DNA from 4 places in the Arthrobacter sp. 'calajunan' genome. Region 1 is predicted to be linked to each of the others. Evidence: riboswitches for the same ligand, from Rfam matches in the RefSeq annotation. Region 1 holds a riboswitch; each other region holds the start of a gene.
What was found. A riboswitch is a leader RNA that binds a small molecule or an ion and turns the genes downstream of it on or off. The one in region 1 is predicted to bind S-adenosylmethionine.
Positions count from the first base shown of each region.

Region 2: it holds a riboswitch for S-adenosylmethionine, as region 1 does, so the genes downstream of both, RF641_RS03580 (bifunctional o-acetylhomoserine/o-acetylserine sulfhydrylase) here and RF641_RS04680 (O-acetylhomoserine aminocarboxypropyltransferase/cysteine synthase family protein) in region 1, are expected to answer to the same signal.
Region 3: it holds a riboswitch for S-adenosylmethionine, as region 1 does, so the genes downstream of both, RF641_RS12335 (O-acetylhomoserine aminocarboxypropyltransferase/cysteine synthase family protein) here and RF641_RS04680 (O-acetylhomoserine aminocarboxypropyltransferase/cysteine synthase family protein) in region 1, are expected to answer to the same signal.
Region 4: it holds a riboswitch for S-adenosylmethionine, as region 1 does, so the genes downstream of both, RF641_RS12430 (methionine ABC transporter ATP-binding protein) here and RF641_RS04680 (O-acetylhomoserine aminocarboxypropyltransferase/cysteine synthase family protein) in region 1, are expected to answer to the same signal.

Region 1 is NZ_JBKZDY010000002.1:459,775-467,230, forward strand. Features, by position in the region: gene RF641_RS04660 (restriction endonuclease) at 1-726, shown strand, start outside; gene RF641_RS04665 (hypothetical protein) at 740-1,411, shown strand; gene RF641_RS04670 (hypothetical protein) at 1,736-2,038, opposite strand; gene RF641_RS04675 (cystathionine gamma-synthase) at 2,228-3,433, opposite strand; gene RF641_RS04680 (O-acetylhomoserine aminocarboxypropyltransferase/cysteine synthase family protein) at 3,430-4,746, opposite strand; SAM riboswitch class I at 4,887-4,977, opposite strand; gene RF641_RS04685 (LysR family transcriptional regulator) at 5,199-6,140, opposite strand; gene RF641_RS04690 (putative oxygenase MesX) at 6,263-7,255, shown strand; gene RF641_RS04695 (methionine synthase) at 7,293-7,456, shown strand, end outside.
Region 2 is NZ_JBKZDY010000002.1:223,980-231,435, reverse strand. Features, by position in the region: gene RF641_RS03590 (hypothetical protein) at 1-1,284, shown strand, start outside; gene RF641_RS03585 (VOC family protein) at 1,371-2,015, opposite strand; SAM riboswitch class IV at 2,189-2,307, shown strand; gene RF641_RS03580 (bifunctional o-acetylhomoserine/o-acetylserine sulfhydrylase) at 2,397-3,740, shown strand; gene metX (homoserine O-acetyltransferase MetX) at 3,743-4,891, shown strand; gene RF641_RS03570 (SGNH/GDSL hydrolase family protein) at 4,957-5,808, opposite strand; gene RF641_RS03565 (hypothetical protein) at 5,864-6,244, opposite strand; gene RF641_RS03560 (alpha/beta hydrolase) at 6,427-7,080, shown strand; gene RF641_RS03555 (hypothetical protein) at 7,157-7,444, shown strand.
Region 3 is NZ_JBKZDY010000007.1:92,077-99,532, forward strand. Features, by position in the region: gene RF641_RS12325 (ABC transporter substrate-binding protein) at 1-916, shown strand, start outside; gene RF641_RS12330 (CoA-binding protein) at 992-1,486, opposite strand; gene RF641_RS12335 (O-acetylhomoserine aminocarboxypropyltransferase/cysteine synthase family protein) at 1,486-2,853, opposite strand; SAM riboswitch class I at 2,965-3,059, opposite strand; gene RF641_RS12340 (histidine phosphatase family protein) at 3,173-3,733, shown strand; gene RF641_RS12345 (RNA polymerase sigma factor) at 3,859-4,356, shown strand; gene RF641_RS12350 (methylated-DNA--[protein]-cysteine S-methyltransferase) at 4,353-4,982, shown strand; gene katG (catalase/peroxidase HPI) at 5,098-7,281, opposite strand; gene RF641_RS12360 (Fur family transcriptional regulator) at 7,376-7,456, opposite strand, start outside.
Region 4 is NZ_JBKZDY010000007.1:112,504-119,959, reverse strand. Features, by position in the region: gene RF641_RS12445 (acyl-CoA dehydrogenase family protein) at 1-201, opposite strand, end outside; gene RF641_RS12440 (MetQ/NlpA family ABC transporter substrate-binding protein) at 310-1,185, opposite strand; gene RF641_RS12435 (methionine ABC transporter permease) at 1,221-1,931, opposite strand; gene RF641_RS12430 (methionine ABC transporter ATP-binding protein) at 1,953-2,750, opposite strand; SAM riboswitch class I at 2,838-2,929, opposite strand; gene RF641_RS12425 (heme oxygenase (biliverdin-producing)) at 3,343-4,011, shown strand; gene RF641_RS12420 (SDR family oxidoreductase) at 4,106-4,969, shown strand; gene RF641_RS12415 (sigma-70 family RNA polymerase sigma factor) at 5,111-5,617, shown strand; gene RF641_RS12410 (anti-sigma factor family protein) at 5,614-6,300, shown strand; gene RF641_RS12405 (COG4315 family predicted lipoprotein) at 6,370-6,897, shown strand; gene ggt (gamma-glutamyltransferase) at 7,084-7,456, shown strand, end outside.

The sequences.
Region 1 (7,456 bases):
ACAGCACCTACCCACCGGCACCGGCGCAAAGTGCAATGGAAGAAAATCGGTCTCTCCCGCACCGTTTTCACCCAACCAGCACTCTATGAAATTGGCTCAGCACTGACGCTCTTCAAAGTCAGCAAGCACACGCACGAGTTCCTCGCCGCCCTCAAAACTCGCACCGAGGACATCGAAAAAGTCACCGCGGTCGTCGAACAAGCAGCAGCCCGCAACACCCCCGAGGACGAGGTTTCCGATGAACCCCGGGCATCCAGGATCGAACGCCATACCCGAGATTTCGTCCTTGAAGTACTTCAAGAGCGCATCACTCCACGCCAGTTCGAGGAGTTCAGCGCCGATCTTTTGCGGGCACTCGGGTACCAAGCGCGGGTCACTGCCTATTCGCAGGACGGAGGGGTGGATGTCATCGCTCATAAAGACCCTCTCGGGGTCGAACCGCCACTGATCAAAGTCCAGTGCAAACGCATGACCGCCACGATCGGCGCTCCTGAAGTACAGCAACTCATCGGTGTCCAAGGTGCCGGCGAACTCGTAGTATTCATGACCCTAGGAACCTACAGCCGCGACGCTCTGGCGCTCGAACGCCAACGACCAGGACTGCGCCTGATCACTGGCGAGGACATTGTCTCCCTCGTCCTAGAGCACTACCCTGCGCTTCCTGAACGGTGGCGAACCATCATGCCTCTGACGCCGCTGCTCGTCGTCGCCGACACTGCATCCTGACCACGGAGAAACCATGACTTCCCAAACCCCGCACTCGGAACTGATCAAGCACTTTAGCAACGACGTTCAGCAACTGACTGAAGAACAGCTCACCGCCTACGCCGGTGGATGGCCCAACCATCTGCCCATGGTGATCCTCGACGCTATCTATTCGATCCAGGCCCGATACACCACCAAACATGGCAAAGGGCTGCTTCCACGCCTCAAGAAATTCAAGGAAACCTACCCCGAGGCTGCCCAAGACCTCCGTGAACTGCTAAAACTCAGCACAGCAGATATCGAGGACATCCTCGGCCGCGGCAAAACGTCCGGGACATCAAAAGCCCAGGCAGCCCTGCAGGTCGCCCAGAATCTAATCGAGCTGGCTCCTCCTGTCTACACAGCACAAGACTTCAACTACCTGAAGGCAGACCATGAACACGCTTATTGCGGCGTTCACGGTCTCGGGAAAGTCACCTACCACTACCTCGGCATGCTCCTAGGATACGGCGATGTCAAGCCCGACACCTGGATCGTTCGAGCCGTGCAACGAGTCGCCGATACCCACATGCTCGGGCTGAGTGTCACTCCAGCCCTTGCCCGGCTTGTTGTCACCGAAGCCCACAAAGCAACCGGCCACGGCAAGACCGTTACACATCTGGATCATGCGATCTGGCTCAATGAACGAGCCGGCAAAGAGAACTAACTACGCATCCTCGCTGCCCAGAAACCTCGAACAAATAATTACGGGAAGCCGTATTTCGACTCACGGTATCGGGACGAGCAGAAGCTGGAAAACCGCAGGTAATGAGCTACTTTTCACCTGCGGTTTTCACTTTTCCAAGAACCACTGATTATCAGTCGACCGGTCCTGGATCACTTCATTTCACTTAGTGGTCAATCATCCGGTTTCACGTCGCGAAGCTTGAGAATTCCAGATTCTGGATTATCCCAATCAAATATTGGTGCGGGGTTCCACTGCCATAGGATTGCCGACCGCATTGCTTTGCGAAACCAGGCGGTCTCTCGCCTAATCAGCGTTCAATTCCATACTGGCGGCATGCTTCGGGACACTTTTCGTCTTGACCAACCATGCAACAGCCAGCACATCCAGAACCACGACCATCAGCACGGAACCGTGCGCTGCCAACCACATCAATTCGGAGTTCGGAAGCATCTGGCCCGGATCAATGCTGGACTCCGATTCCATGCGGCCAATGGCGGCGCTGTCGGCACTCAGCCACAGGACAAAGAAGGCCACCACGGTGATGTTCAAACCGACCATGGCCACCGCACCAGCGAGGCCAAGTGTTTTCTTTGAATCTTGCGACATGTTCGGCTCCCTGGATGCAGTTGTCATTTTGGTTCCCCGATCAAGCTGACCGGATCTCATCACATTCGGAACCCAGTATTCCTTGCCTGACGTGCGCCACAGGTGAGAATCGCTTGTGCCGCGCCAACGATTAACCGTTGATGCGGGCCTTCCAACGAGGAAGGCCCGCATTCGGTCTTCGGTGGCGCATCAGGCGGTGGTCAGGCTCCGATACTGGAGGCTGCCCGCTTCGGATGCCTTGGCAGCTGCGGCCAGCCCGCGTTCCAGGTCCCCCAGCAGGTCGTCGGCTTCCTCGATTCCCACCGACAGCCGCACCAGGTTTGCAGGGATTTCCAGCGGGGTGCCGATCAGCGACGCATGGGTCATTTCCCGCGGATAGCAGACCAGCGATTCCACCCCGCCCAGCGACACCGAGAGCTGGAAAAGATCCATGGACTCCGCGAAGGCGCGGGCCGCTGCCTCGTCGGCCAGCTGCAGCGAGAGGATCCCGCCGAAGTCGCGCTGCTGGCGGGCGGCCAGCTCGTGGCCGGGATGCACGGGCAGCCCCGGGTAGTAGACGCGGGCCACGTCCGGCCGGCCCTCCAGCCATCCGGCCAGCGTGGAGGCGGTGGCGCAGTGACGTTCCATGCGCAGCCCCAGGGTCTTCAACCCGCGTGAGGCCAGGTAGTTGTCCTGCGGCCCGGACACCGCGCCGCCGGCGAACTGCTGGTAGCCCACGGCCTCGGCCAGCGACTGCCCGCGGTGCAGGTGCTCCCCCACGATCACCGCGCCGCCGAGCACGTCCGAGTGCCCGCCGATGTATTTGGTGGTCGAGTGCACCACCGCGTGCGCGCCGAATTCCAGCGGGCGCTGCAGGTACGGGGTGGCGAAGGTATTGTCCACGACCAGCAGCGCGCCGGCTTCCGCGGCCACGGAGGCCCAGCCTGCCAGATCAGCGATGCCCAGCAGCGGGTTGGAGGGAGTTTCCACCCACAGCAGCGCGGTGTTCGGGCGCAGTGCTGCGCGCACCGCGTCGAGGTTGGTGATGTCCACGGCGCTGGCGGTGATGCCCCACTTGTGGTGCAGGCGGGTGATCAGCCGATTGGTGCCGCCGTAGCCGTCGGCGCCCAGCACGATGTGGTCGCCCGGGGCGAGCAGCGCCCGCAGCAGCGCGTCTTCCGCCGCGATCCCGGAGGCGAAGGAGAAGCCTGCGGCTCCGCCTTCCAGGGCGGTGAGCTGGGTTTCGAACCCGTTGCGGGTCGGGTTGGAACCGCGGGAGTACTCGTGGCCTGCACGCAGCACGTTGATGCCGTCCTGGATGAAGGTGCTGGTCTGGTAGATCGGAGGGATCACCGCACCGGTGTGCGGATCCTTTTCCTGGCCGGCGTGCACCGCCAGCGTATTGAAGCCGCTCATGCGAAGCTCTCCTCTCGGGTCGCGGCCTGGGCCGCGTTCAGCGCGCGGTCCAGGTCGCGGATCAAGTCTGCGGGGTCTTCCAGCCCTACCGAGATCCGCAGCACCGCGCGGTTCAGGCCCGCGTCGGCCAACTGCGCTTCGGAGAGCCGACAGTGGGTCATGGTGGCAGGGTGGGCGATCATGGTGCGGGTGTCGCCAATGTTGGCGGCCAACACAATCACCTCAAGGCTGTCGATGAACGCGGAGACCAGGGCCTCGTCGTGCAGTTCCACCGCCAGCACGCTGCCGGTGCCGCGCGGGAAGAAGCGTTTGGCCCGCTCAAAGTGCGGGTGCCCGGGCCGGCTGGGGTGGTGCACCTGCGCCACCGCGGGGTGGGCCTGCAGGAAGTTTGCCAACAGCAGCAGGTTTTGCTGCGCCGCGGCGGTGCGCACGGACAGCGTTTCGATGCCGGTCAGGATGCCATGGGCGCTGGCCGCCGGCAGGGTCGGGCCCAAGTCGTGCAGGAACTTGGAACGCACCAGCATGGAATAGGCTCCGGCCCCGTAGCGTTCGAGCAGCGAGGTGCCGGCGTAGCGGGCCCGCGGCGCGGCGATCTGCGCCCAGCGGACCGGGTCCGAGAAATCGAAAGTCCCGGAATCCACGACTACGCCGCCGAGCACCTGGCCGTGGCCGGCCAGGGCCTTGGTGGCCGAGTGCACCACAATGTCCGCGCCGTGCAGCAGCGGCCGGAAGTTCGCAGGGGTGGCCAGTGTGTTGTCCACGACCACCGGGATGTTGTGGCGGCGGGCGATCTCGCTGAGCGCAGGCAGGTCCGGCAGCGTGGACAGCGGGTTGGTGACCGATTCAAGGAAGAACGCGCGGGTGTCTTCCTCGATGGCGGCTTCCCAGGCCGCCGGGTCGTCTGGGTCCACGAAGCTGATGCGGATGCCGAAGTCGTTGAATGAATCGGTGAGCAGGTCCACGGTGCCGCCGTACAGCTGGCTGGAGGCCACGATGTGCTTCGGGCCCTGTGTCAGCGCCAACAGCGCCAGTGCCACGGCTGCCTGGCCGGTGGCGGTGGCCACCGCGTAGGCTCCGGCCTCCAGGGCGGCGGCGCGCTGCTCGAAGACCGACACCGTGGGGTTCCCGGTGCGCGAATAGGTGAAGCCCGACTGGCGCAGGGCGAACTTCTCCACCGCATCCGCATGCGAGGGAAATTCATAGGCCGCGGAGGAATACAGCGGCACGGTCAGCGGTCGGTAGTCCCCGCTCGGGGTGTATCCGGCGTGGATCGCCGCGGTTGACTGCTGTGCGAGGTCTCGTGGCTGGGCCATGGCAGTACTCCTTCTCGTTGTGTAATCCACGAGAGAGTGCACCGAACACGGTGCCGCGCACCGCCGGTGCCAGGCCGATTGCCGGCCTGGACATCACGGTACGAGGCACAGCGCCGCGGTTTATAACGCGGCTCGGAGCTGCTCCATCGTTCCTGGCATTAGCACCTTTCGGTTTCCCGATGGTTGCTGCGACGTCGACGAGCCAGATCTCTTAGTCGCTCTTGATGGGTAGGTAGTTCCATGGTTGGGCACCGGCACCGCCAGGCGCAAGCGGGAGTGCGGCCGACGCTTCATGCAGCGCCGCGGCCCGTCATATGTCGCGGTTTCGTCATGCTGGGCATGGCCCCGTATGGCCTTTGTGACGTGTCGACTGGGGCGAAAACCGCTGGGTTCCGGAGATTAGGGGCTTATATGTGTCGCGTGAGGTCGAAATGAAGACGCATTATGACGTTTCAGCCCATCAGGTGCACACCGAACTCGGAGACCACCGAGCGCACTTCCTCAAGGTAGCGCTGGGCCTGTTCGGTCAGCGGAATCGCAGCGTGGTCGATCCAGCCGATCTCGATCCGCTCGTCGATGTCCAGCGGGATGGCGACGATGGACGGGTCCAGCTCGTCGCTGATGATGCCGGTGGAGATCGTGTACCCGCCCAGGCCGATCATGAGGTTGAAGATGGTCGCACGGTCCGAGACCCTGATCTCGCGCTTGCTGGAGAGGGTGGAGAGGATTTCCTCGGCGAAGTAGAACGAGTTGTTCGCACCCTGGTCGAAGGTCAGCCGCGGCAGGTCCTCGAGGTCCTCCAGGGTGGCGCGCCGGCGGGATGCAAGTGGGTTGGTGCGCGAGATGAAGATGTGCGGGTCGGCCAGGAACAGCGGGTGGAACACCAGCCGGGATTCGCGCAGCAGCTTGTCGATGACCTTGCGGTTGAAGTCGTTGCGGTAGAGGATGCCGATTTCGCTGCGCAACGTGCGCACGTCCTCGATGATCTCCTCGGTGCGGGTCTCTCGCAGCGAGAATTCGTACTCCTCGGCCCCGCTGGCCTGGACCATGCGCACGAACGCATCCACGGAAAACGAGTAGTGCTGGGTCGAGATGCCCAGCAGACGGCGGGAAGGCGGGCGGCCCAGGTAGCGATGCTCCAGCAGCTGCACCTGTTCGAGCACCTGGCGGGCGTAGCCCAGGAACTCAGCACCCTCGACAGTGAGCGTCACGCCCTTGGCCGAGCGCACCAGCAGCGTGCGCCCCAGGCGGGCTTCGAGCTCCTTCATCGCCGCGGACATGCTCGGCTGGGCCACGTAGAGCAGGTCGGCGGCCGCGGAGATCGATCCCTCGGTCGCGACCGCAGTGAAGTAGCGAAGCTGTTGCAGCGTCAGGCCGCTTGCCTTTTGAACCATAGGCTGAGTCTATATCAATCCATAGTTAGCCCCAGTTACCCGATATCGAAAAAGGCCCTGCATGATTGAGGCATCCACTTGATTCAGGCCTGTCCAGGCCCATGACCAACAGATTGGCCGCCATGGCAGACGCATTGACCTTCAGCATTTCCGGCACTGACTTCAACCAGGACTACACCCCTGCCCAGAGCTCGCGCATCACCACGAACTTCGCGAACCTGGCCCGCGGCGAGAACCGCCGGGAGAACCTGGGCAACGCGCTGACGATGATCGACCGGCGCCTGAATTCCCTGATGCACTGGGACAATCCGGACGGCGAGCGCTTCACGCTCCAGCTGGAAATCATCTCAGCCAATGTGCATTTCAACTCGGCACAGGGGGCGCAGGACTTCCCGCTGCTGGAGGTGCTGAACACCAGCATCCTGGACCGCTACACCGGGACGAGCACCCACGGCATCGTGGGCAATAATTTCTCTTCCTATGTGCGGGACTACGACTTCAGCGTGCTGCTGCCGGCAACTGCCGACGCCTCGGGCAAACCGGTGGTCCCGGAGGACTTCGGGGAGCTGCACGGCCGGCTTTTCCAGCACTTCCTTGACTCGGAAGCCTACCGCCAGCGCTTCGAGCAGCTGCCGGTGATCTGCATCAGCGTCTCCACCTCCAAGACCTACCGCCGCACCGGCAACATCCACCCGGTGCTGGGCCTGGAATACCAGCAGGACGACTACTCGCTGACCGACGAGTACTTTGCGAAGATGGGCCTGAGAGTGCGCTACTTCATGCCTGGCGGCTCCGTTGCCCCGCTGGCCTTTTACTTCCGCGGCAATCTGCTGAACGACTACACCAACCTGCAGCTGGCCAGCACGATTGCCACCATGGAGACCTTCCAGAAGATCTACCGCCCGGAGATCTACAACGCGAACTCCCCCGCCCCAGCGGTCTACCGGCCTTCCTTGGGCGCGCAGGACTTCTCGCGCACCCAGGTTTCCTACGACCGCGAGGAGCGCACCCGCCTGGGCGCAAGCCAGGGCAGGTACACCGAAGAACACTTCATCACCCCGAACCGCGAACTGCTCGACGCATGGGCCGCCGGCTACGCCGTCCCCGCCGCCTAAGCGCCCCTGAACACCTCACGAATTCAAAGGACCAGTTATGACCAACACCCTGCTTCCCACCTCCATCGTCGGCAGCCTGCCCAAGCCTTCCTGGCTCTCGGAAACCGAAACCCTGTGGTCGCCATGGAAGCTTGAGGGGGCGGCGCTGGCCGAGGGCAAGCAGGACGCGATGCGCGCCGCGGTACTGGAGCAAACCCGGCG
Region 2 (7,456 bases), 240 kb from region 1:
AGCAAGTCGCGGGCCTGCCTCGCGCTGATGGCGATGCTGATCCTCACCGAGCTCTTGGCGCTGCTGGTTCCGGTGGAGACCGAACATACCAGCAGGGAAGGCCTGAGCGTCGCCTCCTCCTTCGGCATGCTCTTCTGCGGCGTCGTGCTGGGCACCTACGCCGCATGGGTGGGCGGCCGCTTCGGCATCGCGGCCCTGCGCCGGGTACGCGGACCGCACCGCATCGCGGCAACCGCCCTGCAGCTGCTGGCGCCCCCGCTGGTTGTCGGTGCCAGCGCCTACCTGCTGGGCTACGCGACGGTTATGTACCGGATGGGCGAAGTGTTCGTCCCCGACCCCGGACTATTCCTGCTCTCCATGCTCATGATGCTGGGCCTGTGCCTGGGCGGTTTGGGGCTGGGACTGCTGTTCGCCCCGAAGCTGGCCATCGGGCTGAGCATCGTGTTGTTCTCCGGACTGCAACTGCTTTCCCTGGTGGCCCCTGGCCCCATGCTGAGCAACATGGCAGGGCTTTCAGGGTGCTGCACCCGGGATTCGGCACCGAATCCCATAGTCATCCAGGCAGTCGCCCTGTGCTATCTGGGCTGGTCGATGTTGGGCGTGCTGGCCATCTGCGTCAAGGCGCAGAACATGAACCGAATTGCGCGTCGCGCGCTGGCCGTGGCCGGAGCATTGTCGCTGACAGTGCTCTGGGGCGGCGGGGCGCTGGCGGCGCAGGATGCCGGCGAAGAGCAGCAGCTCAGCCGCACCTCCGAGCTGCGCTGCGAAGAACCCGGCGACGGGCACGAGTACTGTTTCTGGCCCGGGGAAGCGGAGCACTGGAACGAGTGGAGGTCTAACATCACCGCGGGTGTCGGCCAGTTGGAACAGGCCACAGGAATCCAGCAGCCGCGCATCATCACCAGCAGCAAGGCCCATGCCGAGGCAACCGGCGGTCTGCTGCTGGGCTTCGAGGACCGTTATTCCCCGGAAACCGTCAAGTGGGACCTGGCCATGAAAATGTCGGTCAACCCCACTGAGCAATGTTTGGGCAGCCTTGCGGCGAGCCACGGCATTGTTGGCACCTCGAGTGCCGAAACCGAAGCGCAGCAGCACATGTGGGCGCAGTCCAACCTGCTGTACCAATGGTGGACTACAAAGGCAGACCGGGACTTTTTCGACTCGGCCGAGTCTGAGCAGCTCGACGCGTTGAACGCGCTGGACGAGCAGTCCCAAATCAGCTGGGTAAAGCGGGCGGCCGCGGGAGTCGAAAACTGCCAGCTGGTGCCGCTACCCGGATCCTAGGGCTGCACCAACCGTCCAATTAACAAGCAAAGGTAGGTGGAGACTCCATTGTCCCCGCCTACCTTGTGCTGTGCTCCTCGATGTTCCTAGAGAACGACCGTGCCCTTGGCGGTATTGAAAGTTACCGACAGGATGCCCGGCGTCCCGTTGGGAGCCTGGTACTTGGTGGTCACCGGTCCGAGATTCACGTTCTCCGGCTGCCCCAGCCATTCAAGCACGCGCTCGCGGGATCCTGCAATGTTGATCTCGCTGATTTCACCGGTAGGCTCCAGCGCGCGCGACGGATGCAGGTCCTCGGTGCCATCGTCCCAGCGCAGCAGGTAGGGCACCTGCGGATCCGCGATCAGGCCCTTGATGCCGATCTGCTGCCAGGTCAGTTCGCGGCCGTCGGGGAACTTGCGGTTCCCGGGAACTGCCTTGCGTTCCAGGCGTTCTTCCGCTCCGCTCAGGTCGTCCAATGACACGCACCAACCCATCCAGCCGCCGCCCAGCTCGGAGCGCGCGCGCACGGCCTGTCCGAAAGGTGCCTTGAGGCTGGCCGGATGGTTCAGTACCTCGACGACCTCAAGGTACTGGTTGTGCTTCAGCGGGAAAATTACATTGCGAGTTCCAAACCGTGGATGCACGCCTCCCTTGACGAATTCCAGGCCCAGGGACTCTGCAATTCTTTCAGCGGTTGGCATCAGCCCATCCGGGCCGCATGCGTACGTAACGTGATCTAGCCTCATCATGTGCCAATCATGACAACAATGTGATCCCAGTCTCTACTTAGGTGATCCTAAGATCTGGACTCTTGTCGAATTCTGTGCAATAAGACGTCGCTCGGACGCGAATATGACCGATTGAGACTCTGGATCCGGCCTCGGGTTGCCAAGATATTCGATTTTCGGGCACACTGGACGCAGGTCATGAGTCCCAGTAACAAGCCCCGGCTTACTGGGCGGCAACCCTCCAACCGCGGTGGGGTGCCCCGGGTGAAGACCTGGCCCTTGAGCCGCTCGGCGTCAAGGACAAGCGCGGGTTACCCCTCTGGCAGCACCTCGTTGAGGTTCTTCCCGGTGGTGTGTGTTCAGTGGTGTACCCCCATAGTTACAGAACTTTTGGAGGCTGCCATGAGCAACAATTGGTCGTTTGAAACCCGTCAGATCCACGCAGGACAGAGCCCTGACCCGGTTACCGGTGCTCGCTCCCTGCCGATCTTCCAGACCACGTCCTTCGTCTTCCCGAGCGCCGAAAGCGCCGCAGCGCGCTTCGCCCTGCAGGAGCTGGAGCCGATCTACACCCGCATCGGCAACCCGACCACCGAGGCCGTGGAAACGCGCATCGCCGACCTCGAAGGCGGCGTGGGCGCACTGCTGCTGTCCTCTGGCCAGGCGGCAACCACCTTCGCGATCCTGAACATCGCCGAGGCCGGCGACCACCTGGTGGCCAGCCCGAGCCTCTACGGCGGAACCCAGAACCTGCTCAAGCACACGCTGAAGAAGCTGGGCGTCGAGGTCACTTTCGTTTCCGACCCGGACAACCTGCAGGAATGGCGCGACGCCGTCCAGCCGAACACCAAGGCGTTCTTCGGCGAGACCATCTCCAATCCGCGCCAGGATGTGCTGGACATCGAGGGCATTTCCGCGATCGCCCACGAGGTCGGCGTGCCGCTGCTGGTTGACAGCACCCTGGCCACCCCGTACCTGATCCGTCCCATCGAATGGGGTGCGGACATCGTGATCCATTCGGCCACCAAGTTCCTCGGCGGCCACGGCACCGCGATCGCCGGCGTGATCGTGGATTCGGGCAACTTCGACTTCTCCAAGGATCCCGAGCGCTTCCCGAGCTTCAACACCCCGGACGAGTCCTACAACGGCCTGGTCTACGCCCGCGACTTGGGCGTCAACGGCATCCTCGGCGCCAACCTGGCCTACATCCTCAAGGCCCGCGTACAGCTGCTGCGCGACCTGGGTTCGGCCCCGGCGCCGTTCAACGCGTTCTTGATCGCCCAGGGTCTGGAGACCCTGTCCCTGCGCATCGAACGCCATGTGGAGAACGCCTCCGCTGTCGCGAACTGGCTCGAAGCCCGCGCGGATGTGGAAGCTGTGGCCTACGCCGGCTTGGAATCCTCGCCGTGGTTCGAGCGCGGACGCAAGTACAGCCCGAAGGGCGCCGGCTCGGTGCTGGCCTTCGACCTGCCCGGTGGAGTCGAAGCCGGCAAGGCTTTTGTGGACGCATTGCAGCTGCACTCCCATGTGGCGAACCTGGGTGACGTCCGCTCGCTGGTCATCCACCCGGCCTCCACCACCCACGCCCAGCTCTCCGACGCGGAGCGCCTGGCCGCCGGGGTGCGCCCGGGACTGGTGCGCCTGAGCGTCGGGCTGGAGAACATCAACGACATCCTGGCCGACCTCGAGCTTGGGTTCCAGGCGGTCGCAGCCCTTGAGGGCAAGGAACTGCAGGAAACCCGCTAGGCATGGCATCCATTGTGACTACCGAAGACACCATCGGCACCGAAGAGCTCGCCGAAGGGACCCACGGCATTTTGCGCCGTGCGTCCGTGGGCGAGTACTCCTTCGAGTTCGGCGGCTACCTGCCGCAGGTGGCCCTGGCCTACGAAACCTGGGGGGAGCTGAATGCCGAGCGCAGCAACGCAGTGCTGGTGATGCACGCCCTGACCGGAGACGCCCACGTCTCCCGGGGCGATTCGCAGACCGACGGCTGGTGGGAGGACTTCGTCGGCCCCGGCCTGACAGTGGACACCGACCGCTTCTTCGTGGTCTCGGTGAACATGGTCGGCGGTTGCAATGGATCCACCGGCCCCGCATCGCTGGATGAGCAAGGTGTGCCGTGGGGTTCGCGTTTCCCGTTCGTCACCATCAAGGATTCGGTACGGCTGGAGCAAAGGCTGGCTACGCAGCTGGGAATTGAGCGCTGGCATACCGTGCTCGGCGGGTCCATGGGCGGAGCCCGGGCCCTGGAATACGCGGTTGAATTCCCTGAGCAGGTCGCGAACCTGGTGGTCATGGCTTCCACCGGCCAAGCCAGCGCAGAACAGATAGCGTTCGCGCAGGTGCAGACCCAATCCATCCGGCTTGATCCGCATTTCGCCGGGGGAGACTACTACCTGAACCAGGCGCGCCCGGACGAGGGGCTGGGACTGGCCCGCCGGCTGGCCCACCTGACCTACCGTTCCGAGGCGGAGCTGGAGCACCGCTTCGGCCGCAAGGCGCAGGAGGGCGAGGTGCCGGCAGGCCCCTTCGAAGGCAAGCGCGGCCGCTACCAGGTGGAAAGCTACCTGGACCACCAGGCCAGCAAGCTGGTCAACCGCTTCGACGCGAACAGCTACCTGGTGCTGACCGAGGCCTTGATGAGCCACGACGTGGCGCGCGGGCACGGCTCCTATGAGCAGGCGCTGGCTCGGCTGGAGCAGGTCAATGTGCTGGTGGCCGCCGTGAAATCGGACCGCCTGTACTACCCGGAGCAGTCGGTGAAGCTGGCCGCCTCGTTGGCCACACCCAAGCCCGTGCACTACATCGATTCGCCGATCGGCCATGACGGCTTCCTGACGGACGCCGCCCAGCTGGATGGGGTGCTGCGTACCCTGGTCTTCGACGAAGACTGATCCACGCACAAAGCGAAGGCCGCGCCACCAGTTATCGGTGGCGCGGCCTCCGCCGTGTCCGGGGGCTATCGGGCGCTGTCGCCGGCGCCCAGCGAGTCGTTCGGGGCGCTGTCCGCAAAGGGCATCGGGGTGGGGCGCTTGGCGGTGATGCCATCTCCCGAGGACTGGTGGCGCAGCCGGCGCAGTACCCATGGGGCGAGGTGCTCACGGGCCCAGTGCAGGTCCTCGATCCGCGCTTCCTTCCAGCTGCGGGTGTCCTCGACTGCGTCGATACGGGTGTCAAGCGTGTGCGGGACGTTCAAGGCATCCAGTGCCATCGCCGCAATGCGCTGGTGGCCCAGCGGCGAGAAGTGCAGGCGGTCCGCAGACCACATCACCGGCTGGTGCAGTTCGCGCAGCGCCCACATGTCTGCCACGATCGCGTCGTAGCGTGCGGCGACGGTGCGGACATTCTCGTTGTAGATGGCCACGCGGCCGCGGATGCTTCCGAGCACCGGGGTGTCCCGGATATCCGGCCCGGTGAACAGCAGGATGGTGGCCCCCGTGGAATTCAGCCGGGAAATCGTGGAATCGAGCTGGTCGGCGATCTTGTCCGGATCCCCTCCCGGGCGCAGCACGTCGTTGCCTCCGGCGCAGATGGAAATCAAGTCGGGCTTCAGATCAATGGTCGGCTGGACCTGCTCCTCGATGATCTGGGCAATCAGCCGGCCGCGGATCGCGAGGTTGGCGTAGGCGAAGTCAGGCACGCCCCGACTGAGCTCCTGGGCCAGACGGTCGGCCCAGCCTCGGAAGGACTGCGGGGCCAGGGGATCGGGGTCTCCCACGCCCTCGGTGAAAGAATCGCCGACCGCTACATAGCGCCGCCAAGGGTGCACCGTGGAATTCTCGGAATCAGGAGTTTCGAAACTTGGGGAAATAGCCACAAGCTACATTGTTACTCGTTAGTAACGTTGTGTCAACGATTCGAGAAAACTATCCGAGCAGGACCTTGCTGCGGGCCTCGGCGTATTCCTCGGCGCTGATCAACTGCTTGGAACGCAGATCCTCCAGCTCGCGCAGCCGGTCCTCCTTTGACTGGGCCGGGGCGAGCAGCGCGGACTTCGAGGCCTTGGCCGCGATGTCGGTCTGCACGGTGAAGATGTCAACCCCGGCGTTCTTCGCCGCCCGGTAGTTGCGCACCCAGACAACGATGATGAATACGACTACCAGCGTGAAAACGACAAGGAAGAGTATGGACAAGATGCTGACGCCGGCAAAGGCCGCGTCCATGGTGCCGGTCGGGTCGGAATCGAATAGTGTTTCCGGATCGTTGAGCTCTTCGATCAGTTCCGGCGGGGCGTCATCAAAATTCATCGCGGAGGCTGCTTTCGGTGGGTGGAGAAAACATCGTTCATCTATTTCCACAAGTCAACCACGATGGTTAAGCCAACGCCCCGAGTAAATCCAAACGTTACAGAATTGCAACGGGGCGATTGGTACTTTTGGCGTCGTCCGATGCGCTGGCGAGGGGCGGGGGTCGCTAGGCTTAGAACACTATGACTAATCCTGAAGCATCCACGGTTGCGCTGATTTCCCGCAATGATGAATCCCGACTGGGCACGCCGCTGCTGGTGTTCCTGCACGGCTACGGCTCGAATGAAGAAGACCTGATGGGCCTGTCGCGCTATTTGCCGCAGGAATTCACCTATCTTTCGGTGCGGGCTCCGCTGCAGGCCGGACCGGGGTTCAGCTGGTTCCCGCTGTCGCAGGAGATCGACTACTCTGTCGACGCAGTGGCGCAAAGCGTGAAAGGCCTCTGGGCCTTCCTGGAACCGATTGCGGCGCAGCACTCGTCCCTCACGCTGCTCGGCTTCTCGCAGGGCATGGCCATGGCCACGTCGCTGGCCCGTTACCAGCGCGAGGCGGTGTCCGCAGTGGTCGGCCTGTCCGGTTTCGCAGTAGAAGCCCCGGAACTGGAGATCTTCGACGACGCGAAGCTCAAAGCCAACCCGTTGCCGCTGTTCTGGGGTCGGGACCTCGCTGACCCGGTCATCACCCGTGACAAGATCGAATTCACCCTTGGCTGGGTTCCATCCCACACCGAGCTGACCAGCGAGACCTACCCGCAGATTGCCCACTCGGTGAGCATGGAAGAAATCCAGGATGTCGATGCCTTCCTCAAACGCGAAGTCTTGAAGCTGGAATCCTAGGCCGGACCTGCGGAGCCGGAGTACTTGGCTCAGGCCCTGTGGCCCGCGATGAAGGGCTCTCAGCCTGGACTATGATATGGAAGTCGATGTTCGGTTTGTTGACATGATGATCAAGCGAAATTCCATTGTCCTTGATATCGGGTGCGGCATCGGCAATGCCGTCAACGGGTTGCGAACTCTTGGGCATGATGCTTACAGAGTTGATCCAACCACTGAAGTCCCCGACGTTGCAGCAGACCTCTATGGCCATGCGTATTTTCGCAACATAGCGGCCATCGACACCACATCCGGAAACCTCGCTCTGAAAGGTCTTCCCGATCCTATGATGCAATCCTCATGTCGGGGAACATTCCTTCATTCTTGAAGGTTGATGAAC
Region 3 (7,456 bases), on a different contig from region 1:
CGGTAACAAGGACGTTGCCGTAGGCGGCCAGAGCTTCACGACCGCGGATGAGGAAACCGCCAAGTTCGGCTCGGATGCCGAAGCCGGCCAGTTCCCCCGCACCGTGACCCACGCCAACGGCACCACCGAAATCCAGGCCAAACCGCAGCGCGTGGTCGTGCTGGATACCGGTGAGCTGGACGCGGTGCTCTCCCTGGGCGTCACCCCGGTAGGCATCCCGTCCACCGAGGGCGCGAACTCCGTGCCGAGCTACCTGGCCGACGAGGTCAAGGATGCCAAGACCGTGGGCACCATCCAGGAGCTGAACCTGGAGGCCATCGCCGCGCTGAACCCGGATCTGATCATCGGCTCCCAGCTGCGCGCAGACAAGCTGTACAGCCAGCTCAACCAGATCGCCCCGACCGTCTTCTCCATCCGCCCGGGCTTCCCGTGGAAGGAGAACTTCCTGCTGGCCGGCGAGGCGCTGGGCGAGGAAACCAAGGCGGTTTCCGTGCTGAACGACTACCAGGCCAAGGCCACCGCGCTGAACGAAGACGTCGAGGGCGATCCGAAGATCTCGCTGCTGCGCTTCATGCCGGAGAAGATCCGCCTGTATGCCAACAAGTCTCTGATCGGCGTGATCCTGGCCGACGCCGGATTCTCTCGTCCGGACAACCAGGACATCGACGACCTGGCCGCAGAAATCTCCGCGGAGAACCTGGCGGATGCCGACTCCGACTGGCTGTTCTACACCTCCTACGGAACCCCGGAAGCCACCGGCGAGAAGGCCGCGGTGGAAGGTCCGCTCTGGGGCCAGATGCAGGCGGTCAAGGACGGCCAGGCCATCCGCGTGAACGACGACGTCTGGTTCCTGGGCCTGGGCCCGACCGGCGCCAACCAGATCCTGGACGACCTGCGCGGCTACTTGGTCAAGTAGCGCCGAAAAAGACAACACAGCGGTGCCGCCCTTCATTCAGAAGGGCGGCACCGCCGTGTTCGTCCCGGAGATTCCCTAGGCCAGCAGCTGGCGCTTGGAGGAAATCACGCCGGTGTTGAATCCGGCCAGGCGCAGCCCGCCGTGGAAGCGGGCATGCTCGATCTTCACGCAGCGGTCCATGACCACGTTCAGGCCCGCGGCCTCGGCACGGTGGGCCACTTCTTCATGCCAGGTGCCCAGCTGCAGCCACAGGGTCTTCGCCCCGACCGCCAGCGCCTCGTCCAGCACGCCCGGGATGTCCTCGTGCTTGCGGAACACCTCGACCAGGTCCGGGGACTCCGGCAGGTCGGCCAGCGACTTGTACACCGGCTGGCCCAGGATCTCGTCCAGCACCGGGTTGATGAAGTACACCTTGTACTTCGAGGAGGACAGCAGGTAGGTGGCCACGAAGTAGCTGGCCCGCGAGGGCTTGTTCGAGGCGCCGACAATCGCGATGGTCTTGGTGTCGCGCAGGATGTTCAGGCGCTGCGCGGCGCCCGGGCCCTGCCAGGTGCGTTCAGCGGTGCTCATTAGTTCGCTCCCTTCGAAGCGGCGGGAACGGCGCAGGATGCTCCGTCGTAGGCCGGTGCCGCGAAGTCGGACTCCAGCGTGCCTTCCTGCGAGGCGGCCAGCGCCTGGTCGAGGTCCCAGAGGATGTCCTCGACGTCCTCCAGGCCGACCGACAGGCGGATCAGGTCTTCCGGAACGCCGGCGGCGACCAGCTGTTCGGCGCTGAGCTGCTGGTGGGTGGTTGAGGCGGGGTGCAGCACCAGGGTGCGGGCGTCGCCGATGTTCGCCAGGTGGCTTGCCAGCTGCAGCGCGTCGATGAACTTGGCGCCGGCCTCGCGGCCGCCCTTGACGCCGAAGCTGAAGACCGAGCCGACGCCCATCGGCAGCAGCTTGGCTGCCTGCTCGTGCTGCGGGTGGGATTCCAGCCCCGCGTAGTTCACGTAGGTGACTCGCTCGTCGGCTTCCAGCCAGGCGGCGACCTGCTTGGCGTTGGAAAGGTGGTTGTCCATGCGCTGGGGCAGGGTCTCCAAGCCCTGCAGCAGCTGGAAGGCCGACTGCGCCGGCAGCGCCGGGCCGAAGTCGCGCAGCTGCTCGCTGCGCAGCTTGGTCAGGAAACCATATTCGCCGAAGTTGGCCCACCAGGAGACGTTGCCGTAGCTGGCCACCGGCTCGGTCATGGTCGGGAACTTGCCGTTGCCCCAGTTGAAGGTGCCTGATTCGATGACCACGCCACCCAGGGTCGTGCCGTGGCCGCCGATGAACTTGGTGGCCGAGTGGATCACGATGTCCGCGCCGTGCTCGATCGGGCGCAGGATGTACGGCGGAGTCAGCGTGGAGTCGACCACCAGCGGGATGTCGTGGCGGTGCGCCACCTCGGCCAGTCCGGCCAGGTCCGCGATGTCTCCGGAAGGGTTGGCCACGACCTCGGTGTAGACGGCCTTGGTGTTCTCGCCGATCGCCGCCTCGAAATCGGCCGGGTCGTTGGAGTCGACGAAGGTGGTGTCGATGCCGAAGCGGCGCAGCGAGACGTCCAGCTGCGTAATGGTGCCGCCGTAGAGCTTGGCCGAGGCCACGATGTGGTCGCCGGCCTGGGCCAGCGCGGCGAAGGTGACGAACTCCGCGGCCATGCCGGAGCCGGTGGCTACCGCGCCGAGGCCGCCTTCCAGCGAGGCCATGCGTTCCTCGAACGCGGCAACGGTCGGGTTGCCGATGCGCGAATAGATGTTCCCGTACTTCTGCAGGGCGAACAGGTTCGCGGCATCGTCGGCGTCCTTGAAGACGAACGAGGTGCTCTGGTAGATCGGCACCGCGCGGGCGCCGTGCTCGGCATCGGGGGTGCCTCCGGCGTGCAGCGCGCGGGTGCGGAATCCAAACTTGTGGTCTGCCATGGTGGCTTATGACTCCTTGTCGATACGTTCTTGGCCTCCGTGCCGAACACAGAAGCCATCGAGGCAGGAATCCCGGTCAATGTCGCTTGAACGCCGGGTAGGCGGAAAGCAGCTCCATCGTTTCTGGCGGTAGCACCGTATCCACCGGCTGTGGCAGGTTGCTGCGGCGTCATCGAACCAGATCTCTCGGCCGCTCGGGATGGTTGTAACAATCTTCGCAACATGACCGAAAATGACCCAACTATGAGTCGTAACGTTGCGTATTGCTTCCCTCGCCACAGATTCTTCGATACCTTTGCGCTGCGCTTATGCTCGAGTCATGGACACCGCGCTGGCATTGGTACGACATGGGCAGACCGACTGGAACCTGGCTGGCCGCCTGCAGGGCCGCACCGATATCGAGCTGAACGAGACCGGACGCCACCAAGCACGCAGCCTGGGGCGCTTCCTGAAGGGCAAAGGCTGGGATCTGCTGCTGGCCTCCCCGCTGGCCCGCGCCCAACAGACTGCGGCGCTGATCGCCGAGCAGCTTGGGGCGGAGACCGGACCGGCGGTGCACACCCTGACCGAGCGCAGTTTCGGCCCGCTGGAGGGGCGCATCATGGCCGAGGTCAGCGATCTGGAAGCCGCCGAGGTGCAGCACGAACTGGAAACCCACCAGCAGATCCTTGACCGGGCGCTGCCTGCGCTGCTCCAGCTGGTGCAGGAGCACGCGGGGCGCAGGATCATGGTCGTCAGCCACGGCGCGACCATGCGCACTATCCGCGACGCGCTCGCCGGAAGCCGGCAGCCCCAGGGCGTGGAGAACGGCGAAGTGATCGACATCGACCTGAAGCGGCTGGAAGAAATCGCCGCTGACTTGGACACGGTGCGCCTGTAGCTGGCTTCTCCGATTGCGCCTTGGCGCCGCGGAGCAAAAAATTTTCGCTCCCGACCTCACAAACGGCGCCTGCGGTACGTTTACAAGGTGAGAGCCCGCAAGGGGAAGCAGCTGCCGGGAGAGCCATGCAGATACCGTTCGAACGGATTGTCCAGGACCATGGGCTGGCCGTGCTGCGTGTGTGCCGTGCCCTGCTGGATGAGCATCGCGCCCAGGATGCGTGGTCGGAAACGTTCCTAGCCGCGCTCAAGGCCTATCCGGATCTGCCGGATGATGCCAACGTGCAGGCCTGGCTGGTCACCATCGCCCATCGCAAGGCCATCGACGAACTGCGCAAGAACCCGTCCGAGGTGTTGGCCGAGGTGCTGCCCGAGACAGAAGTCGGGCAGGCGGGACGGCCCGAAGCCAGGATCATGGATGGAGAACTGTGGCAGGCGGTCAAGGCGCTGCCTCAGAAGCAGCGTTTCGTGCTCGCCTACCGGTACCTGGGCGGGTTGAGCTACGCGCAGATCTCGCAGATCCTTTCAGGTTCCGAAGCGGCCGCCCGCCGCGCGGGCAGCGACGGAATCAAGAACCTGCGTGCCCATTGGAAGCACGCGCAGATGCTGGAGGAGTTGTCATGAGCGAACGGACTACCGCCTTCCCGGCGACGCAGGACGAAGAGCGGATCCTGGCCGAATTGAACAAAAAATTTGTTCATGATGCCCGCCGCCAGCAGTTGATCGAGATCTCCTACCGCATTGTCGACAGCCCGATCGGAGGGCTGCTGCTGGCCTCCACGGAGGCCGGGCTGGTCCGGGTGGCCTTTGAAACCGAGGGGCATGAGCGCATCCTCGATGTCCTGGCGCACAAGGTGGGCCCGCGGATCCTGAAGGACGACAGATCGCTCGACGACGCGGCCAGGCAGCTCGACCAATACTTCTCCGGCGCGCTGCAGGAGTTCAGCCTGCCGCTGGACCTGCGGCTTTCCACCGAGTTCCGTCGGCAGGTGCAACTGGAGCTGGGCCGCATCGCCTACGGGCAGACCCAGAGCTACGCCCAAGTGGCCGAGCACATCGGCAAGCCGAAGGCGGTGCGGGCCGTCGGCTCGGCCTGCGCCACGAACCCGCTGCCCATTGTGCTTCCGTGCCACCGCGTGCTGCGCACGGACGGTTCGCTGGGCGGCTACCTCGGGGGACTGGGCGTGAAAACGCAGCTGCTGAAGCTGGAGAACCCGGAATTCGGCGGCGGCGAAGCCACCCTGTTCTGAGCATGCCGCCAACACTGTGCCGGCAGCAACTGCAAATGAAGAGACCGGTGGCCGCCGCCTTCCCGAAGGAAGGCGGCGGCCACCGGCTTCTCAGCTAGAAGCTAGCGCAAGGGAACTAGTTCTTGCGGGCCAGCTCGAAGCGGTCTGCGTCCATGAGCTTGGCCCAAGCCGCTGCGAAGTCCTTGACGAACTTCTCCTTGGCATCGTCCGAAGCGTATACCTCGGCGAGGGCGCGCAGCTCGGAGTTGGAACCGAAGACCAGATCCACGCGGCTGCCGGTCCAACGGCCGTCGGTGGTGGTGTAGGTCTGCTCGTCTGCCGACGGGGTCCACTCCAGGCCGAGCTCCAGCAGGTTCGCGAAGAAGTCGTTGGTCAGTGCGCCCGGGGTGTCGGTGAAGACGCCCAGGTTGGAGCCGTCCCAGTTATTGCCGATAACGCGCAGGCCGCCGAGCAGCACGGTCATCTCCGGAGCCGACAGGCCCAGCAGGTTCGCGCGGTCGATCAGCAGGTACTCGCTTGGCAGGTCCAGGAAGCCCGAGTCGTAGTTGCGGAAGCCGTCGGCGACCGGCTCCAGCCAGGCGAACTGCTCGACGTCGGTCTGCTCCTGGGTGGCGTCTACGCGACCCGGGGTGAACGGAACTTCTACCTGCTGGCCTGCGGCCAGGGCAGCCTGCTCGACACCCACGTTGCCGGCCAGGACCACGACATCGGCGAAGGAAGCCTTGATCTCGGAGGTGGCGTTGAACTGGTCAACGATTTCCTCGAGCTTGGCGATCACCGGCTTCAGCTGCGCTGGCTGGTTGACCGACCACGAAACCTGCGGCTCCAGGCGGATGCGGCCGCCGTTGACGCCGCCTCGCTTGTCCGAGGAACGGAAGGTCGCTGCGGCCTTCCACGCGGTGGAGACCAGCTGCTGCACCGACAGTTCGGCGCCGTTGATCAGGGACTTCAGCTCGGCGATTTCCTTGGCACCCAGGGTGACCTCAGGAGCTGCCGGCAGCGGATCCTGCCAGAGCAGATCCTCGGCCGGAACCTCCGGGCCGAAGTAGCGGGACTTCGGGCCCATGTCGCGGTGGGTCAGCTTGAACCAGGCACGGGCGAAGGCATCGGCGAACTGGTCCGGGTTCTCCTTGAAGTTCTTGGAGATCGGGCCGTAGATCGGGTCGAAGCGCAGAGCCAGGTCGCTGGTCAGCATGCGCGGTTCGCGGTGCTCCAGGGTATCGAATGCCGGCTGGACCAGGCCTGCGCCGCCGCCGTTGACCGGGCGCCATTGCTTGGCACCTGCCGGGGACTCGAAGAGCTCCCACTCGTAGGCGAAGAGGATGTGGAAGAACTCGTTGTCCCAACGGGTTGGGTGGTAGGTCCAGGTGACCTCGAGGCCGGAAGTCACGGTGTCCGCGCCCTTGCCGGTGCCGTGGCCGTTCTTCCAGCCCAGGCCCTGCATTTCCAGCGGGGCTGCTTCCGGATCCGGGCCGATCTTGTCATCGGCGTGGGCGCCGTGGGTCTTGCCGAAGGTGTGGCCGCCGGCGATCAGGGCTACGGTCTCTTCGTCGTTCATGCCCATGCGGCGGAAGGTTTCGCGGATGTCGATGGCCGAAGCCAGCGGATCCGGGTTGCCGTCCGGGCCCTCAGGGTTGACGTAGATCAGACCCATCTGGACTGCAGCCAGCGGGGCTTCCAGGTCACGCTTGCCGGTGTAGCGCTCGTTGTCCAGCCACACCTTCTCCGGGCCCCAGTAGACGTCGTCGTCAGCTTCCCAGACGTCCTTGCGTCCGCCGCCGAAACCGAAGGTCTCGAAGCCCATGTCTTCGAGAGCCACGTTGCCGGCAAGCAGGATCAGGTCGGCCCAGGAGATGGCCTGGCCGTACTTCTTCTTCACTGGCCACAGCAGACGGCGAGCCTTATCCAGCGACACGTTGTCCGGCCACGAGTTCAGTGGCGCGAAGCGCTGCTGGCCTGCGCCGCCGCCGCCACGGCCGTCGTGGGAGCGGTAGGTGCCGGCGGAGTGCCATGCCATGCGGATGAAGAACGGACCGTAGTGTCCGAAGTCTGCTGGCCACCAGTCGTGGGACTGGGTCATGATTTCAGCCAGATCGGCCTTGACGGCCGCCAAGTCGAGGGCGCTGAAGGCCTCGGTGTAGTCGAAGTCCTCGTCCAGCGGGTTCGAAACCTGCTGGTTCTTGGCCAGGATCTTCAGGTTCAGCTTGCTCGGCCACCACTCGGTGTTGGCGTTGCCCTGGGTTGGGTGCACTCGGCCAGCGCCGACTACTGGGCACTGACCTGCTGTCGTCTCAGACATATGCTCTTCCTTCCGGTTTAAGGGGTTTTTGGGGCAGCGTCCGCCGGGAGGCTTTCAGCCCATCCGGCGGGGCTTGGGAACTAAGGGGTGCTTTTCAGCTGTTCAAGGCTTGGCAATCCGGGCATTTGCCCCAGTAGATCACTTCGGCTTCATCTATCTGGAAGCCGTGATCGTC
Region 4 (7,456 bases), on a different contig from region 1:
ATCCCCGCCGTGGCTGGCCGGAACGCGCAGCGTGGTGAATCCGGCGTCCTTCAGCCACTGGACCTGCTCGAAGGGCAGGATGCGCTGCTGTTCGCGTTCGCGAGTGCCTTCGGCGATGCGCGCGAATACCTCGCTGAAGCGGGCCGAGAGCTGCTGGTAGGCGGCTTCGCTGCCAACTAAATCAGTTGCTTGCAGGCTCATTTCTCTCCAAAAACTAGTGGCGACTTGTTGACGCTCATAAATCCTGCTAAAAAGAGGGCTCGTTCGCTCTCGAGCTGAGACGGATGGGGAACGAGCCTCGATCGAAAATTACTTATTCCACGTCGCGAAGTCGGCCTTCCAATCGCGATCCCAAGGGGTGGTCAATGCGCCATCAAGGTAGTTCTTGTACCAGTCGCGGACTTCATCAGAGTGGTAGGCAGCTTCAAGTGCTTTGCCTTTTTCCGTGTCCATGAATCCCGGCTTGGCCGCAACGAGGTTGATATACGGAAGGGCTTCTTCTTCTTTTTCAAAGAGCAGCGCATCTTCAGGAGTCAGGCCAATTTCGGCTCCAAGGCGGGCAAACAAGAATCCGGCATCAACGTCTGGCAGGGTTTTCGACAGAGACTGCTGATCCACCTCGACGAAACTGAAATTCTTCGGATTCTCCAGAATGTCTTTCTGCGACAAATGGATGACGCTCTTTCCCTCGGTAACCTTCAAAAGCCCTGCTTTGTCCAAGAGGGCCAAGGCCCTGCCATTGTTTGCGGGGTCTACAGGCAACGCAATCTTTGCCCCGTCCGGCAGTTCAGATGCCGACTTGTATTTCGACGAATACACACCAGCCGGCGAACTGTATGTGTAGAACGCAGGTTCAACATCCACATTCTGATCCTTTTTGAACTGCTCAAGATAGGCTCCGTGCTGGAAGAAGTTCGCGTCGTATTCTCCGTTGGAAACCACATGGTTAGGCTGAACGATGTCGGTAACGTATGTGGCTTCCAACTTCCAACCCTGCTGTTCCAAAATCTTCTGAGCGATCTTGGTTGGTTCCTGCGAGGGAGCTGATTCCGTAACGATCATCTTGATCGTCTTATCGTCGGAGGATGCGGCGTTTCCACCGGATAGCCCGCAGGAGGTTAGTCCCATGACTGCCACTGCACTAGCTGCCAATGCCAGGAATGAACGACGAGTTGTTTTCTGCATGATTTGATCTCTATTCGAAGACTGAGGTTTGTTGGTTAGCGCTTGTCTGCGCGTCGCGAGAACGTGGTTCCCAAAAGTTGAACTGCATGAACCATGAGGATCATGAGAATGATCGCAATGAGCATGACTCCGGTTTCATATCTGTAATAGCCGTAGCGAATTGCAAAGTCCCCGATGCCACCGCCGCCTACAAGTCCGGCCATTGCTGAGTAAGAGATAAAGCTGACGGTCATGATCGTCATGGAAGACAGGAGAGCCGGTTTAGCTTCGACTAGGAGGACATCTCTGATGATTTGTCCTCGTGTTGCACCCATTGCCTGTGCTGCTTCGACAACGCCTGAACCGAGTTGAGTGATGTTCTGTTCGACGAACCGAGCAAAATAAGGGATAGCGTTGATGGTAAGTGGGACGATCACCGCTGCCGTGCCAACGGTTGTTCCTACAACGAATCTGGTGAATGGAATGATCGCGATAAGCAAGATCAGGAACGGGAACGACCTCAGAGTGTTCACGATCCCGTCGACTACTCGATGCAGTCGCGGCCGCGGACGCAATCCATTGGGTGACATGGAATATAGCCAGATGCCTAATGGAGTTCCTATCAGAACTGCAAGAGGGATCGAGACAAGGAGCATCGCTAGCGTTTGCGCAATAGCAGTCCAAATTTCGGGTGCCAGTTCAGCTACTCGCTCGATGGTGAAGCTTGATACCCCTTGAGTGGTCAGCAGTACATTTAGGTTGTTCATCAGTTTCTTCTCCCTTTCGATCTAGGCGAAGACCGATGTTGCAAGCTCATTGGTTTTGTTCCTGCGCTGCAGGCTAATTTCATCGCTAATCAAATAGCGGCCAATTGAAGTTTGTGGTTCAAAACCTGGTTCCTTCAGACTTCTCAGCTCAAATTCTTCAACTACTGAACCGTCTTCCATGACCGACACTTTGTCTGCAATTGCCTTAATGACGTTCATTTCGTGCGTGACGATAATTGTCGTGATCCCGAGATTGGCATTGATGTCGCTGAGGTATTGCAGCACCGAAGCGGTCGTTCGGGGATCAACCGCGCTAGTGGGCTCGTCGCAAAGCAGAATTTTCGGTTCCGTAACCAGCGCCCTTGCAATCGAAATCCGTTGTTTTTGGCCTCCAGATAGCTGGCCGGGATAGGCCGATGCTTTGTCGGACAGGTCCACAACACTGAGTGCTTCCAACGCTCGCTGGCGCCGTTCCCTTTTTGGGACGCCCTGGAACTTCAGATTAAGTTCAACATTCTGAACGGCTGTTCGGTTGTTCAGCAGATTGAAATGCTGGAAAATCATTCCGATCTGATGCCGCTGTGCGCGCAGTTCCTCTTCATTGAGTGACATCAGGTCGATACCTTCGACCAGCACCTTCCCTGATGTCGGTCTTTGCAAGAGGTTGATATTTCGCAGCAATGTGGATTTACCGGCCCCAGAGAACCCGATAATGCCATGGATACTGCCCTGTGCAATGTCAAGATTTACGTTCTTGACGGCGGTAAATTTGTTTTCCCCTTCGCCAAAGGTTGTCGTCACGTCTTGCAAGTGGATCATGTTCGCTCCTTACTTCGTCTTAAGGCGGAGCATTCTTCCCTGCTTTGCGATTGATTAACACGATCGTCAGCATCGAGAAGTAAAAGATCTCCATCGGTCCGGGCCTTAGCACCGCTTCCGCTGTCGGGTGGTTGCTGCGACGTCAACGAGCCAGGTCTCTCAGTCGCTCTGGATGGTGTGGTGTCCAATTTCTTGAACAATTTCAGTGTCGAACACGGAGTTGAATGTGACCAAGCGTGACGTAAGTAAAACGTCATGAAACCCAGCAACGGTTATCAACGCTCTTGAAACGAGTCATTTTGCACGTCACAAAGCGTCTTGTGACGATTCTTGTCGACAGCTCTGACAAATTCTTGACTCGGCACCAGGACGCAAGATCTGTTGCGGCTCCATGGGTGAAGGAGCTAGTGGGGCAAAATCGCGATATCAGCGACCACGGCCTGCCGCTTCCCAAGCCGATGCGTCCGCCGTCCGGTGAACACGGAAATCACCGTCTGCTGCGGAATGGAACAACCCTCGATTGGAACCGGAAATTAGGTTAGCCATAATAAGCAATTTCGCCATTCCAATCGCGCTAAGAAAGACGGGCAACATGACCGCCACCGACGCAACACAGTTTTCCGCCCGGCTTCGCAGCGTCACCCAGGAAGATCACCACGCCGCAGAATCCAGCGACTTCATCACCACGCTGATGGGCGGGGAACGCTCGGCACGCGACTACATGCTGCTTATTGCCCAGTACCACTACATCTACGGTGCGTTGGAAGAGGAAGTCCGGGTGCTTGCCGCGGATCCGGAACTTCGCCAAATCTTCGACGCGGCACTTGAACGCAGTGGGCAGATTGCAAAAGACCTGGATGTCCTGCTGCCGGCCCACGGGTTGAAGGAGATCCCCGCGGCGTTGCCGGCCACCGAGGCCTACGTTGCGGCAATCCGCGCCTCGGCGGCGGAACCGGCGCGCCTCGTCGCCCACCACTACCTGCGCTATCTGGGAGACCTGTCCGGCGGCCTAGCCATCGGAAAGCTCGTATCCCGCCACTATTCCATTCCCGATGAAGCATTGAACATGTGGAAGTTCGAGGCCATCGACAAGCCAAAAATCTACAAGGATTCCTACCGCGACAAACTCGATGTTTTCGGGGCGAACACCTCGCATGCCGAAGCGGTGCTGGACGAGGCGAAGCGCGGGTTCCAGTGGAACAAGTCGATCTTCGAGGACCTGCTGAAGGCAAGCGCCAGCGAGCTGAGCGCCGCATCCTAGGTTTTCGGAAGTTCTGCACTGACCTGCCACCGGCCGCGGGAATGCCTTCGGCCGGCACGTCGTTGGCAACGGTAACCGTCAACGGAGGAAACTCATGAAGATCGCAGTCGCCGGAGCTACCGGAAAACTCGGCACCCTCGTTATCGATGCGCTGTTATCCCGGGACGCCCCAGCGGGCAGCCTGGTCGCGCTCGGCAGGTCCCCGCAGAAACTCGCCGCCTTGGCAGCCAAGGGCGTGGAGACCCGCGTCGCCGACTACAACGCGGCGCACACGCTCGTCGCGGCCCTCGAAGGCGTCGACAGGCTGCTGCTGATTTCCGGCAGCGACGTGGGACACCGGATCCCGCAGCACGAGAACATCATCAATACCGCCCGTCGTGTTAACGTGTCGCTGATCGCCTACACATCCATCGCCAACGCGCGCACCGGCCAGCTGAAGCTGGCCGCCGAACACGTGGCCACCGAGGACCTGCTGGCAGGATCCGGGATCCCCTATGTCCTGCTGCGCAACGGCTGGTACACCGAGAACTACACGGACCAGCTCATGGGCTACCTCAACAGCGGGGTGATCCTCGGCGCGGCGGGCGAGGGAAAAATCAGCGCCGCCACCCGCGCGGACTTCGCCGAGGCTGCAGCGGCCGTCCTGCTGGATGAGCAGGTTGCCGGGGGAACCATCTACGAGCTCGGCGGAGACAAGTCCTTCACGCTCGGCCAGCTGGCCGGAGCGCTCGGCGCCGCCACCGGGCAAGAGGTCACCTACCGGGATCTGGACCCGCAGACCCTGGCCGGCATCTACGAACAGTCCGGAATTCCCAAGGTTTACGCCGAGATCCTGGTGGACACCGACGTGCGTATCCGCGACGGCGCCCTTGAGGTGCACGGCTCGGACCTCGCCCGGCTGATCGGCCGCGCACCCACCCCGCTGGGCAGGGCCATCAAGCAGGCCCTGAACAGATAGGCACGGCGCCTTCGGCCCCGGCGAGCGCACGCCGGCTGATTGCGGATATCCTTGGCCTGGATTGAACGAAATGCCCGATTCGCTCGTGTATCAGGCATGAGCGAGAATCAACTCGGAAAATCCCGGCCGCGAAAGGGGCGCGTGACAACCAGCGATGACGCCACCCTGCGGCTGCTGCATGAAAGATACGCGCAGCCGCTGTGGCGTTATGTCTTCTCGCTGACCAGAGACTCGTACCAGGCGGAGGACATCGTCCAGGAGACCCTGCTCAAAGCCTGGAATTCCCCGCGGATTCTCGACGAACCGGTGGAAGAGGTCCGCGGGTGGATGTTCACGGTGGCCCGCAACCTGGTGATCGACCAGTCCCGCAGCGCACGCTCACGGCATGAACGCAGCATCGAACGGCTGCCTGATCAGCCCGCCGCGGATCACGCCGACCAGATTTTCGACGAGATCCTCATTCATGACGCGCTCGCTGCGCTCAGCGAACCGCACCGGCAGGTGGTGGTGCTGGCCTACTACGGCGCCTGCAGCACGCAGCAGATCGCAACGGAATTGGGCATCGCGGACGGAACCGTGAAGTCCCGGCTGCACTATGGGATGAGGGCCTTGAAGCTGGCCCTCCAGGAACGGGGAGTAATACGATGAGCGAGCATGAGAAGTTCGCCCAATGGGATGCCGCCTATGTGCTGGGCGCGCTGGAGCCGGCCGACCGCCGGCTGTTCGAAGAGCACCTGGAGAACTGCGAACGCTGCCAGGGCGCCGTATCCGAGCTCAGCGCGCTGCCGGGCTTGCTCTCGCGCGCGCACGACCCGGAAGAGGTGACGGCCCTGGTGCCGCAGCCCCCGGCGGACCTGTTCGAGAAGACCGCCCGGCGCGCGGCCTCCGCGCGCCGGCGCCGCGGCACCCGCATGATCCTGCTGGCCGCGGCCGCCGTCGCCGTGATCCTGGGCATCGGCCTGCCGTTCCTGCTGCGCCCGGCCGCTCCCGGACCGGTGCTTGCCCTGCAGCAGGTTGCCGAGCAGTCGCTGAGCGCCGACGTCGGCTTCGAGTCGGTGGCGTGGGGCACCCGGCTGAACATCGACTGCGACTATCCCGCAGGCTACGAATTCGGCGACGCCAACGGCCCGTGGTCCTACGCGCTGCTGGTGACCGACACCAAGGGAAGCACCATGCAGGTCGCCACGTGGAAGGCAGTGCCCGGCAAGAAGATCACCCTCCAAGCCGCCACCTCGCTGCCGGTCGACCAGATCGCCGAGGTGACGGTGAAGACCCTGGCCGGACTGACGGTCCTGCAGTCGCCGATGGACAAGAATTTGCTGGATCAGTGAACCGGGACGGGCTGCGCCTCGTGTAGCAGGCAAGCCGCTCACGCGGACACCACGAGAAAGGCACAGCTCATGAAATCGTCACTGAAGTCCTGGTGCGCAGCAACCTCAGCCGTCGTGGCCCTGGCATTGGCCCTGACCGGATGCGCGAACGACTCGGGATCCACCGATACCGCTTCCCCCTCCGCCGACGCCCAGTCCAGCGCCGTGTCCTCCGCCCCGGCGGAAAGCAGCCCGAGCGGCGACATGGGTGCCGCGTCCCTGGCGCTCGCCGACTCCTCGCTGGGCAAGATCGTGGTCGATGGCAAGGGCATGACGGTGTACCAGTTCGACAAAGACACCCAGGGCGCCGATTCCTCGGCCTGCACCGGACCCTGCGAAGACCAGTGGCCAGCGGTCCCGGGCGGAACCGATGTCACGGTTGACGGGGTCACCGGCAAGACCGGCACCATTACCGGGGTGAACGGCGAAAGCCAGCTGACGCTGGACGGGTGGCCGCTGTACTACTTCGCTGGCGACAAGAAGGCCGGCGACACCGCAGGCCAGGGCGTGAAAGACGTCTGGTGGGTGCTGGATGCCGCCGGCACCCCGATCAAGTAGCCGAAGCACGGACCGGCAGGACGCCCGGGGGCACGCCGCGGTGCGTGCGCCCGGGCGTTTCCATGCCCGCGGCCGGTTTAATAATCGGCCGAAATCAGCATGTGGCGCGTGTCACGCGGCGCTGGAATGATGTTTGTCCCGTACATTGGCGCATACTTCATCCCCATCTTCTGAGGAGATTCAGGTATGTCACGACCACGTATCCGGGCCCTTGCCTGCGCCGCAGCGCTGGCCCTAGGACTGGGAGCAGCATCCGCAGTACCGGCGAGCGCCGATCCCAGACAGACCGAGAAGGACCCCGTCGCCCAGGGCAGCGGAGGCGCCGTCGCCTCCGTGGATCCGCAGGCCTCCGCGGCGGGAATCGAGATCCTGCGCAAGGGCGGCAACGCCGTGGACGCGGCGGTGGCCACCGCGGCGGCCCTGGGCGTCACCGAACCCTATAGCGCCGGCATCGGCGGCGGCGGGTATTTCATGTACTACAACGCCAAGACCGGAAAGGTCAGCACCATCGACGGGCGCGAGACCGCCCCGGCGGCCATGCCGCACGATGCGTTCATCG